DNA from 2 places in the Peribacillus frigoritolerans genome. Region 1 is predicted to be linked to the other one. Evidence: riboswitches for the same ligand, from Rfam matches in the RefSeq annotation. Region 1 holds a riboswitch; the other holds the start of a gene.
The links. Region 1 has a riboswitch for glycine ahead of gcvT (glycine cleavage system aminomethyltransferase GcvT). Riboswitches for the same ligand answer to the same signal wherever they lie in the genome.

Region 1 (6,619 bases):
GATTATGATTGATACATCAAAAGGAATGTACAAATTAGTCCTCAATATCGGTAAAGGGAGGTTCAGGATTGAGAAATTGTAAAGGTTACGTTTACCTTGAGCTGATGGCCGCATTTTCCATTTGTATTTTCCTGGTCCTTGCCATTTTACCGATTCTTGAAGAGTTAATGACGCATCGGAAAGATATTGCCGTAAGGACAGAAGCCCACCATTTATTATATGAAAGATTGACGGCGTTCATGGATGGGGAGATAAAAGCAATTGGTCAGGAAATCTTCTACAAAAAAAAATCCTATGAATTGGTTTGGAAGGACCATGGGGATTTCCCGGGGATGATTGAAGGGTGTGTACGTTATGAAGATGAATCGGGTAATCTTGAATCCATTTGTGATGCTGCGAAAAAATGATGGCTTTACGATGATTGAAATGTTTTTTTCATTAATGATATTAATGACGACGTCCCTTTTTGTTCTACAGCTTTTTTCAATCATTCACAACCAGATGGGGTCCGTTGATGAATTACATTCTAAAGAGTGGGAGGTCTTTACCATGCAAATGAAGCAGGAGGTCCGGAGTTCCAAAGCTCAGGATGTAATGGGAAATAAATTATATTTGCTGCATTCAGATGAACAATTATCATCGTTTGAACAATATGAAGATAAGGTCCGAAGACGAGTGAATGGTATGGGGCATGAGGTCATCTTACAGAACATTTCGAAATTCGGGGTTGAGAAGGATGGCAGTGTCATTGTTATAAATATAACGGATAAAGCAGGGACTACTTTCAGTCGAAGATTTCATCCTTTCTTTAGGAATGTCACGAAAGTCGATGAATAATCAAAAAGGAGTCGTTTTCCCGATGGTCATGATTGTAGCGAGTGTTTTCATCATGTTCACGATACTAATGATCGATCAGTTTATCATCGATAAAAAGTTTTATAAAGAAGTGGAAGAATCGCTTGTGGCCGACCATCTTGTCCATTTAGCGATCAAGGATGTGACGGCAGAGTGGGGCGAAGAGATCCCCAAAATCATCCAGGGGGAAATTTCATACCCTAATGGTGTGGTGCGGTATTCCTTAATGAAAGAAGAAGGGCCTTACGTCTATATCGAGTTTTCTTCCACGACTAAAAATGACCGCGAGGGAAGGGTCATCATTCAATATGATAAAGAAGCGGGGGAAGTGAAAGAATGGTTGGAAAAGCAGGCTGTGTAATACGCAAAATCAACATTAAACGGAAAGCGACAGGTACACGTGTTCAGGGAACAAGCGAAAGAATAAAAGAAGCGTAAACGGGGCATACTTTGCATAGGGTGATGATTTTATATGTCTACAAACGCTTATATTAAATATCTGACTCAGCAGCTTGTCGAGTATTTTAATCTGACGAAAAAAGAACGAAAAGAAAAGCGCCGACACAGAAAAGAGGATAAAAATCATGGTATGTCCCATTGGTTTGGCATTGTCCCTTTTGCTTTGTCGATGTTCGTAAGGAAAAATATCAAAAAATAAAACAGATGTCCTGAACTTAGGGCATCTGTTTTTTTATTGTTCTTACTTATCCCAATGCCCTATCTGAAAGGTAAAATAACCCTCCGTTGATGATGGATATTCGGATGTTGGGTTCATATTGAGCTTTTAAGGCATCTTTTTCGGTAAAATAGCTCTCACTTTTTTCGTCCATATCCTTGTAAAAATGCTCCAATAAATTCAAGTCATTCTGCCAGCGAAGCATTGCTTCCTCTGCCCAGGAATGGTCATCATCCTCGAAACTGGTCCTGATGTATGTATCGAGTCTTGCCAATCCGCTCTTGGGCATGATGAGCGGTGAAAGCGTAAAGGAGTAATCCGGTATTTTTGGGGTGACCTTTATCGGTAAAACCCGATGGTGAAATCTTTCCATGATCTCACCTGAGATTAAATTCAGTCCGATCGACATGAAGGTATCCTTTTTACGGTCGCATTGATAGGATATTTTCACATTCAGGGTCAGCCAAGGAAACAAAGGATTATTTCCCCCTTTTGTTGGAGGGGTATCCTCAAAAAGTCTAGTATACCCTGCCAGCTTTTTGGTAGATTGAATAATCTGGTGAAGGCGAGGGGAGCCAAAATGAATCATTTCTCCCTTTAAATCGGATGGAGCTTGTTCTGGATCGGTAATGAAAGTCATCTGTGCTGGGTTCGGAACGCCACCTGTTTTTTCTAGATAATGCCAATAAAAGGGTCTGTTCATTAATTCTTTATCCATATCAATCGTCAATTGGACTGTAAGGTGGGTTGGTGCATTATCCAGTATTTCACAATCGTTGGCTTTAAAGTAAGTTAATAAAAAATCATGAATTTCCCGTTGCTGCATGAACCTCACCTTCCTTCATTGATTGAGCGAATTGGATTAACGATGAAAAATTATCCATCTTAATTTTCATTTCACCCTCTGTTTTGGATTCGCCGACCACATCAATCAAATATTCTTCAATGTTGTTAATATCCAGTTTGGTTAGAATATCATCCAATTCGCCGATTACTTTCTCGAATAAATTTATTTTTTCATATAGTAACTTCAGAATATGTTCTTCTACTGTATTTTTCGTGGCAAAGTTATAAATCATCACATCTTCTTCCTGACCAAGGCGGTGTATCCGTCCAATTCTCTGTTCGAGCCTCATCGGGTTCCATGGCAGGTCAAAATTAATCAAGTGATGGCAAAACTGAAGGTTTATCCCTTCCCCGCCAGCTTCTGTTGCAATTAATACCTGTATATTCTTTTGGAATAATTCTCGCATCCAGTCTTTCTTTCCGCGCTTAAAACCGCCTCGGAAAGGAACTGAAGAAATTCCATTCTGCTGTAGGTACCATTGTAGATATAGCTGAGTCGCCCGGTATTCGGTAAAGATAATGACTTTATCATCAATTTTCTTGATCAGTTCCAAAGCTTTTTCAGCCTTGGAGTTCTGAACCGTTTCATTCACTTTAGAAAATAAATCATCAAGCTTTGCCAAAAAGTCAGGGGAAGGCTGATCATATTTAGCTTTCATATTCTTTAATGTATAAAAGACCGCCTCTCTGCTGCTGCATGCTTCCCTTTGGAGAGTGAGAGCCGAAAATGCGCTTCCTTTAGAACCATCCGAAATAGGTTTGAATTTGGAAACGGCATCGTACAATGCTTGTTCCGTTGGAGAAAATTCAATGGTGATGGTCTCCACATGCCGTTTTGTCCATTCAATGCCAGTATCGGCCCGCCGGTTTCGAATCATGACAGTATTGACAAGTTCCTTTAGGTGTTCATCTTCAATTATGTTCCGGCCTTTACCTTTATACTTTTCCGAAAAAAGTGAGGCATTTCCCAAGTGGCCCGGTTTCAATAACGAAACGAGGTGGAAAATTTCCTCGACTTTATTTTGAATCGGAGTGGCTGTCAGGAGTAAACAAAATTTCTTTTTCAGATTTTGGACGAATTCATAGTTCTTTGTCTTATTATTTTTAAGTTTATGAGCTTCATCAATAATGATGAAGTCGTATTCCTGCTTGAAAATGATATCTCGATGTGGAGCGCGTTTGGCTGTATCAATGGATGAAATGACCACATCACAGGAGTCCCAAACATAACTTTTTCTCTGAACGACTGCCGGTATATGAAACTTGGTATTCAATTCAAAAGCCCATTGTGTGACAAGGGAAGCCGGAACAAGGATCAAAACTTTTTTTACAAGGCCCCTAATCATATACTCTTTTAGTATCAATCCAGCTTCAATTGTTTTTCCGAGCCCTACCTCATCAGCTAAAATGGCCTTTCCATTCATCTTTTCCACCACTTGCTTGGCTGCTTCCAATTGATGCGGAAGCGGGGTTAACTGCGGAAGGTGCTTGGGCGCCTGTAAACCTTCAAAATCAGGGATGATAAGATTTTCCTCCATTTGAACCGCCAGCTTATAAAGCTCCCAATTCCCCCATGGACCGTCATTTTCCATCTTTTGCAGAAACTCGTCAGTCCATTCAGAATTAAAGGATATATTGATTTTCATAGAAATAACTCCCTCTTAAATCATAATTTCCTTAATAAAAGGTCAAAACCCGAACATTTCATATGTGAAGTAAGAAAAATATTTCTCTTCAAAAGATATTGCAGAGATAAGTTTCTTAGGGTAGGATATAAGTATATTTAGAAAATTCCAATTTCCAAACGCTACAAAGAATCTTTGTACATCGATTTTGCAGTTCGCGTTTTCTTAGTATGGGCTATAGGCTCCTAATTTATCCAAGATTACTGAAGGAGACCAATCAAACGGTTTCTGAAGTTTCAGGAGAATTGGCAGAGAATGCATTCCACGATGCTCAGGGGTTTTACCGATGCTTGGTGGCTTATTCGCTTCCTTTCATTGGTAGACCATTTATATGCGGGTGAAGATAAGGGGAGAGACTACGGATGTAGCGCCGAAGGAGCAAACTTAGCAGTGAATCTCTCAGGCAAAAGAACTCTTATTGGACGCAACTCTGGAGAGCGCCGCCCATTTTGGGACGGCCACCAAAGGGGAAAACCTATTACATAGGTAAACTTTCAGGTTTCAGGACAGAGAAAAAGCTCAAACGGGCTTTCTCTGTCCTTTTTTGTGCTTTTTTCACATCATGAATCAGGAAATATCTGATGCGTAATGACAAGAAGCTTTTGATAATGAAGCCAATTAATTAAAAAAAATCTGAAGGGGGTCATTTTTTGACCAATTTAAAAAGAACACCACTATTTGAGGTTTATCGTGAATACGGAGGTAAAACGATTGATTTTGGCGGCTGGGAACTTCCTGTCCAATTTTCGGGTATAAAGGACGAACATGAAGCCGTACGAACAAAAGCGGGGTTATTCGATGTTTCCCATATGGGTGAAGTCGATGTTAAGGGTCCCGGAAGCCTTTCCTTTTTACAGAAGATGCTGACCAATGATATATCAAAGCTGCAACAGGGCGGTGCCCAATATACCGCCATGTGTTATGAAAACGGAGGCACGGTCGATGATCTTATCGTGTATAAAAGGGCTGAGGACGACTATCTGCTCGTGGTCAATGCAGCGAATACAGAAAAAGATTTCAATTGGCTGCAAGCTAATTTAACGGAAGATGTCCAAATTACGAATGTATCGAGTGACTATACACAGCTGGCACTTCAAGGACCAGCTGCAGAGAAGATATTACAAAAACTATCGGGAAATACTGCCTTAAGTGAAATAGGATTTTTCAAGTTCAAGGAAAATGTCATGATTAACGGCATCTCCACGCTGGTATCCCGTACTGGGTACACTGGTGAGGATGGCTTTGAGATATATAGTGACAGTGAAAATGGTCCTGCCCTTTGGAAGGCGATTATGGATGCCGGAAACGAAGAGGGGGTTCAGCCGATTGGTTTAGGTGCTCGTGATACCCTGCGTTTTGAAGCGAAACTGCCGCTGTATGGGCAGGAGCTTTCAGCGGACATCACCCCGATAGAAGCCGGGATTGGTTTTGCAGTAAAAGTGGATAAGGAAGTTGATTTTTTCGGGAAAGCCGTTCTTGCTGAGCAAAAGGAGAAAGGAGCTTCCCGCAAGCTTGTGGGAATTGAAATGATTGACCGTGGCATTCCACGTCATGGGTATAAGGTCTACAGCGGTGATAAAGTCATTGGCGAGGTCACGACCGGTACCCAATCACCAACGTTGAAGAAAAACGTGGGTTTGGTACTTATCGATAAGGAATTTTCGGTGCTGGATGCGGAAGTCGAAGTGGAAATCCGTTCCAAACGTTTGAAAGCCGTTATAATACAAACACCTTTTTATAAAAAACCACGTAAATAGAGGGGAATGGTCATTAGATGAAACATCGTTATTTACCCATGACAGAGCAAGATAAACAAGAAATGCTGAAAGCGATAGGGGTATCCACTGCTGAAGAACTTTTCAGTGATATCCCTGAAAGCGTTCGTTTTCAAGGAGAATACGATATCAAGCCTGCTAAATCTGAACCTGCATTAATGAAAGAATTATCAAGGCTTGCTGCCAAGAATGCGGACCTTAAAAACTATGCTTCCTTCCTTGGTGCGGGTGTCTATGACCATTACGCGCCGGTCATCGTCGATCATGTTCTATCCCGTTCTGAATTTTACACGGCTTATACACCCTATCAGCCTGAAATTTCACAGGGGGAGCTTCAGGCCATCTTTGAATATCAAACGATGATATGTGAATTGACGGGCATGGATGTGGCTAACTCCTCCATGTATGACGGCGGTACAGCGCTGGCTGAAGCAGCCATGCTTGCTTCAGGCCAGACACGACGCAAAAAGATTCTCATTTCAGGAGCCGTTCATCCTGAATCAAGAGAAGTCGTTAAGACATATGCGAAAGGGCAACGCGTGGAAGTGATCGAAATTCCTTTTAAAGACGGTGTGACGGACTTAGCTGCTTTAAGGGAATTGGCGAATGAGGACATTGCAGGAGTGATCGTGCAATATCCGAACTTTTTTGGCCGCATCGAGCCATTGAAAGAAATGGAGGAAATCATTCATGGCGTCAAGTCGATGTTTATCGTTTCCAGTAATCCGCTTGCATTGGGAGCATTGACATCCCCTGGTGCACTTGGTGCAGATATCGTAACG
Region 2 (6,619 bases), 2.6 Mb from region 1:
AACCGGGACTCTTATATTTGCTTACAAAGAAATCGGATTGAGACATCAGTTTATTTTCCTTGGCATATCTCCAAATTTCCGGCAGGAGCCAATAGGATAATACGTAAGACAAAGTAATGTAAATTAGAACATATAGAGCGGGTGCGCCCTTGCCATAAGCCCAGCCGCTGCCGCCAAGGAAGGAGAAGGTCGTATAGATTTCCCCGGCCATCAGCAGAAAGACGAATATCGCACCAAAACCGCGTCCGCCCACCGTCCATTGTTCCAAGTCCATATCTTTTCCTTTTGAAGAGCGTATGCCTAAAAATATCGATAGAAGTAAAAATGCTAAAATGATTAAGAGAGCAATATTCATTCCTGGTCACCTTCCCGATTCCTGGGATCCAGCTTATACATGATGCCCAGTATGGCAGAGGTAAGGACCACCCACATAGCCATCCAGAACATATTGAAAGGCATCCCTAATACATATGGTTCTATTTTATTAACAAAAGGCAGAAATCCTAGTATGCCTATAAAAGGAACTAGAGTAAGAATATATATAATCTTCATAAACAAACCCCTCCGTTTTAATAAAGTGAAACGCCCACCAATGGGGTTTATTCTTTAATGCCACTGATGGATGGGTGAACCAAACCGGAATGAAAAATTCATACATGACGGAAAAGGTCCGATAATATATATTAGCTTACACTATTTTGATATAAAATTTAATGCAGTTGCCTGATATATTTGAGCAACTGTGCGCAGACAGCCGAACCCTGATATGTTCATAAGACAGATAAAGCCTTGAATTCATAGTGAGTTCAAGGCTTTTTTCCTTTAGCTATCTTTTTTTTCGATAGTTATATAGTATCACCAAGAGTATGAACCAGATTGGGGTCAAGAGCAGTGATAGTCGTGTAGCTTCAGCGAATAGCATAACAATAAGGATGAACAGGAATAATCCTAAAATGGCGTAATTGACAAAGGGTGTAAAAGGAGCCTTGAAAGTCGATTCGGCTCTTAGGTCAGGCCTTGTTTTCGAATATTTGATATGGGAGATCAAGATAATGCTCCATACCCATATGAAACAGATGGCACTGATGGTCGTCACGACAGTAAATGCCTGTTCCGGTATCAGCTTGCTTAATAATGCCCCTATTGATACAACGATTGTGGATGTTAATAAGGCATTGCCCGGAACAGCCTGTTTATTTAATTTTTCCAGTTTAGCAGGGGCTTCGCCATTCCTGCTTAACATATAAAGTATTCGGCTCGTTGAAAATAAACCGCTGTTGCATGCAGAAGCAGCGGAAGTCAAAACGACGAAGTTGATGATCCCTGCAGCGACAGGAATGCCGATTAACGCAAAGACCTCTACAAATGGGCTGCTCGTGGCATCCAGTTGTGTCCATGGGTTGACGCAGAGAATGACGAATAGTGCACCAACATAGAAAAGTAAAATCCGGACAGGGATTTTATTGATGGCAGATGGAATGTTCTTTCTCGGGTTTGCCGTTTCTGCTGCGGAAACCCCGACCAATTCGACACCGACAAATGAGAAGACGACCAGTTGTAAAGATAACAGGAATCCGGAAATGCCATTGGGGAACATGCCCCCATGATTCCATAGGTTGGTTAGGGAAACCGTTCCGGTATTGGTATTGAAGCCGATGATCAAAAGGATGATTCCCACGATGATCAAGGCGATGATCGTAATTACTTTAATGATGGCAAACCAGAATTCCAATTCACCAAATAACTTAACGGTCAATAGGTTCAATCCTAAAAGAATGACCAGGCATATTAGAGCCGGAATCCATTGAGGGATATCGAACCAATATTGTATATAGACGCCGACAGCTATGATATCGGCCATTGCGGTCATAATCCAACAGAACCAATATGTCCAGCCTGTCACGAAGCCGGCCCATGGACCGACATATTCGGTTGCAAATTCAGTGAATGATGCATACCCTGCATTGGATAAGAGCAATTCACCTAGTGCCCTCATCACAAAAAACAAGGCAATCCCTATTATAAGATAGGAAAATAAAATAGAAGGACCTGCCAATTGTATGGCTTTTCCGGAACCTAAAAATAATCCGGTGCCAATGGTTCCTCCTATTGCAATCAGTTGTACATGTCTATTTTTTAAATCTCTTTTTAATTCTTGTTTAGCCAATTCCTACGCCCCCGTTTTTTTATAGTCTTGGTAGTGAATGAGTTTACCTGCATGGTCTTGGAGAGAGGGACGTGATTTTTTCGTCCAGCTTGCCTTTCCCATTGGTTTTAAAGCTGTTGTTTTTAGTCCAACCACAAAATGGACAATAAAAAAAAGAGATTGGATAATACCAATCTCTTAAAGGGTTCAGAATAACAATTTTATCATTCGTTACTCTTCTGTCCTTTTGCCTGAGATTGTGAATCCTTCGGCGCTGCATCTTGTACAGTCTCTCCAGAAGCTGCTCCTGCTATAGTGTCATCCATAGCATTCATCGCTTGCTTGTATGCGGTTGTGAATAAATGTCGTCAGTGATAATCTACCACTGCTGAATCATTCATTATGCTTATAAAATAATATTGGAATTCTATCATCTATTTTTCGGTAGGTCAACAAGTTTTTTTGAAGTGAAAAAGGCAATATCTGCAGTTTTATAGTGATCTTAATTTTTATTAAGGTACTTGAAAAATTTATTTTTTGGATGATCACTATTATGAAATATTGATCATCATTTTTTTGAAATGATATTTTTAGATTAGGGAAATTGCCAAGATATATTTGGCAACTGTTTATTTCAAAAATACAATTGTATTTTTACAGAATATTTACTATTATAAGATAAGAAAACATAATTGAAGTGTTATTGATATTTTTTCTTCGATAGAGCATTTCTAATCGCAATAATTAATAGAGAGTCGTTCGTGGTAAGGATAGAAAAGCATTACCGATATTGCATCTGGGGGAGTTAAACATGTCGAACAAGGAATTAAAGAGAGGGCTGGAAGCACGTCACATTCAAATGATAGCTTTGGGCGGAACCATCGGTGTCGGGTTATTCATGGGATCGGCGAGCACGATCAAATGGACCGGGCCCTCTGTAATGCTTGCTTATGCCATCGCAGGTATTTTTATATTTTTCATCATGCGTTCCATGGGTGAGATGCTTTATTTAGAACCGACTACAGGTTCATTTGCAACCTTTGCGAGCAGCTATATACATCCTTTGGCAGGTTATATGACTGCTTGGAGCAATTGGTTTCAATGGGTAATCGTCGGAATGTCCGAAATCATCGCGGTTGGGTTGTATATGCAATATTGGTTCCCGGAGTTACCGGCCTGGATACCAGGTGTGGTCGCCATGATCATCTTGGGGGCGGCCAACCTCATTTCCGTCAAATCCTTCGGGGAATTTGAATTCTGGTTTGCGCTTATAAAAATCATAACGATTGTATTGATGATCGTTGCCGGCGTTGGCCTTATCTTCTTTGGAATAGGGAATGGCGGGGATGCGATTGGATTATCGAATCTTTGGGAAAATGGCGGCTTCTTTACGGGAGGCTGGACAGGATTCTTCTTTGCGCTTTCCCTTGTCGTGGCATCCTATCAAGGCGTTGAGCTTATCGGCATCACAGCCGGAGAAGCGAAAGATCCAACGAAGACCGTAACAAAAGCGATCCAGTCGATCATATGGCGCATTTTAATTTTCTATATTGGCGCCATATTCGTCATCGTGACAGTCTTCCCTTGGGATCAACTGGATGACTTAGGAAGCCCATTCGTTTCAACCTTTGCAAAAATAGGTATCACAGCAGCAGCAGGAATCATCAATTTTGTCGTAATCACTGCGGCAATGTCTGGATGCAACAGTGGTATTTTCAGTGCAGGGCGTATGCTTTACACACTGGCATTGAATGGCCAAGCTCCGAAAATCTTTGCTAAAGTATCTAAAAATGGAGTGCCGGCATATTGTACGATCGCTGTACTTTTAGGATTGGGCATCGGGGTTATCCTGAATTACCTTGCACCGCCGCAATTATTCCTTTATGTGTACAGTGCGAGTGTATTACCTGGGATGATTCCATGGTTTGTTTTACTGATCAGTGAGCTTAAATTCAGAAAGGTAAATGCCGCTGAAATGGAGAAGCATCCGTTCAAGATGCCGTTGGCCCCTTTCAGTAACTATGCGACAATAGCCTTTTTACTGATGGTGCTGGTCGGTATGTGGATCAATCCTAGTACAAGGATTTCCTTGGTTGTCGGAATCGTTTTCCTAGCCTTGGTCGTAGCAAGTTATTACATCCTGAAAATGGATAAACGAACACCGTTGGATGCTAAATCCGATGATGAAATTTCGGGATAAGCAACTCAATTGGAAAGCCCTTCTCTTAATTCGAGAAGGGCTTTTTTGTCTTTGGTGATCAATTGTTGGAATTCACGAGTAAATCAGCGGAATTCACGAGTAAACCAGCGAAATTCACGAGTAAAACGGCAAAACTCACGAGTAAACAAGTGAAACTCACGAGTAAACAAGTGAAACTCACGAGTAAAACGGCGAAACTCACGAGTAAACCAGCGAAATTCACGAGTAAAGCTGCGAAACTCGAGTAAACCAGCGAAATTCACGAGTAAAGCTAATTAGCCCCCGTAACAAGGGATGCCAGCAGTGGGTCGCTTATGGAATGTGTCTTCCTGACAGATTTTTTCATAGGATGTAACATCATCTTACCCGAGGAAGGGGTTATATTTTGGAAAGAACAAAGCTTACCGGGCGGGTCGTTACACCTAATGATGCTGAGTATGAGCATGCCAGGATAAATAATAACTTAAGTTTTTCTAAATTCCCAAAGGTCATTGTGTTTTGTCAAAATTCCAATGATGTGTTGAATTCATTGAAGTGGGCCCGGGAAAATCATACACCTTTCCGGGTTAGGAGCGGCAGGCATAGTTATGAAAATTTTTCATTAGTGAATGGCGGTCTAATCATTGATATAAGTGAAATGTACAATATCAAGGTCAACCGTGAAAAAATGATTGCAAAAATCGAAGCAGGAGCTGATTTAGGTCAAGTATATAATATGCTATGGAAGTATGGCACGACGATTCCGGCTGGGACCGAAAGCGGTGTTGGTCTTGTAGGCCTTACGCTTGGCGGTGGAATAGGTATGTTATCGAGACGCTTTGGACTTACTTGTGACAATTTGCTTGAAATAGAAATGGTAAGGGCGTGCGGAAAGAGGGGCGCTAAACTCATTAAAGCAAATAGGAAAATTAATAGTGATTTATTTTGGGCATGCTGCGGGGGAGGAGGGGGAAACTTTGGCATAGTCACTTCTCTTACCTTCAGGGTACACCCCGTATCAAGGGTATCGATTTTCTCCGTCACATGGGGATGGGAAGATTTTGAAGCGGTGTTTGAAGCCTGGCAGGATTGGGCCCCTCAAGTTGAAGAGTGTTTAACTTCAGAAATCGAATTCAAGTCAAAGGAAGTAAACCAAATTATCGCTCAAGGTGAATTTGTTGGGCCATCATATAGGTTGCAGCAGCTTCTAAAGCCTTTGACGAGAGCAGGTTCTCCAGCAAATATCATGATAAAGGAAGTTCCGTACATTGATGCTGTGCAATTCTTTAATGATCCAAGTGGAAATCGACCGGCCCATCGCAAGCGGTCGGGGTCTTTCATAGAAAAACCTTTTCAACGGCAAGCAATCTTGACGATGAAGCATTTTTTGGAAAACGTTCCAAATGAAAATGCAGCCATTTGGCACCAATCCTTAGGAGGGGCCGCTGGCCGTGTGGCCCCAAATGAAACGGCTTTTTATTATCGGGATGCCATCATCGCCCAGGAGTATCTGGCTACATGGACGAATCCAGAAGAAGAGCGGCAAAACATCCATTGGATTAAAGAACTTAAATGCGCTTTGTCACCATATACTACAGGTGACTACGTGAATTGGCCGGATATCCTCATCGAAGATTGGCCAACTGCGTACTATGGAGAAAATTTCAAGCGGCTTCGGGAAGTGAAAACGAGATATGATCCGTACAATACGTTTAAATTCCCTCAAAGTATACCGCCTTTAAAGAAGTGGGTCTGAAAAAGCTTGGATGCACCAAAAACATTCGTTATTAAAAGGCCTATTCCTCAATTGGGATAGGCCAGTTTTATTTTCATTTTCCCAAAATCATTCCGCTTGCTGAGCTTGTACTGCACTGTAAACCTGATTTACGGAAGACTGGGCTTGCGCGATTTCTTGAGCAGCTTGTTTAATGGCTTCTTGTGCCAAGGTTGGATCAGAGGAAGATTTTTCAATTGCTTGTGAAAGTAAGGTTTGTGTTAGGGTAACGTTTGCTTTTGCTTGGTTTAATTGATTGATATCAATTTGTTGTTGAGGCATGTAGCTTCTCTCCTTATGTCATTATTGGAATTACTCCATTAGGATGACCTTTCTTTTCTTTTTTATAAGGAGAAAAATATATGATGTAGACAGGATGGGTAAATTGGAAAAATTATGAAATTAGCAAAAAAGTCCATTTAAATACGATGCAAAATTTATGGACAATCCAAATTCGTGTAAAAGGTACACCCTTAAGATTGAAAAACGGGCAGAAAAAGAAAGGAATCATTAGGGTTAT

Region 2: linked by a shared signal. The riboswitch ahead of ABOA58_RS03285 (amino acid permease) and the one ahead of gcvT (glycine cleavage system aminomethyltransferase GcvT) in region 1 are both predicted to bind glycine.

Annotation. Positions count from the first base shown of each region.
Region 1 covers NZ_CP158190.1:3,687,600-3,694,218, reverse strand. Annotated here, with positions in the region: gene comGD (competence type IV pilus minor pilin ComGD) at 1-82, shown strand, start outside; gene ABOA58_RS18065 (hypothetical protein) at 69-407, shown strand; gene comGF (competence type IV pilus minor pilin ComGF) at 355-837, shown strand; gene comGG (competence type IV pilus minor pilin ComGG) at 830-1,216, shown strand; gene ABOA58_RS18050 (YqzE family protein) at 1,328-1,513, shown strand; gene ABOA58_RS18045 (YqhG family protein) at 1,560-2,357, opposite strand; gene ABOA58_RS18040 (DEAD/DEAH box helicase) at 2,335-4,023, opposite strand; glycine riboswitch at 4,400-4,487, shown strand; glycine riboswitch at 4,491-4,574, shown strand; gene gcvT (glycine cleavage system aminomethyltransferase GcvT) at 4,713-5,819, shown strand; gene gcvPA (aminomethyl-transferring glycine dehydrogenase subunit GcvPA) at 5,837-6,619, shown strand, end outside.
Region 2 covers NZ_CP158190.1:683,017-689,635, forward strand. Annotated here, with positions in the region: gene ABOA58_RS03275 (sodium:solute symporter family protein) at 1-355, opposite strand, end outside; gene ABOA58_RS03280 (DUF3311 domain-containing protein) at 352-552, opposite strand; gene ABOA58_RS03285 (amino acid permease) at 827-2,167, opposite strand; glycine riboswitch at 2,376-2,454, opposite strand; gene ABOA58_RS03290 (amino acid permease) at 2,958-4,346, shown strand; gene ABOA58_RS03295 (hypothetical protein) at 4,412-4,594, shown strand; gene ABOA58_RS03300 (FAD-binding oxidoreductase) at 4,732-6,081, shown strand; gene ABOA58_RS03305 (hypothetical protein) at 6,169-6,381, opposite strand.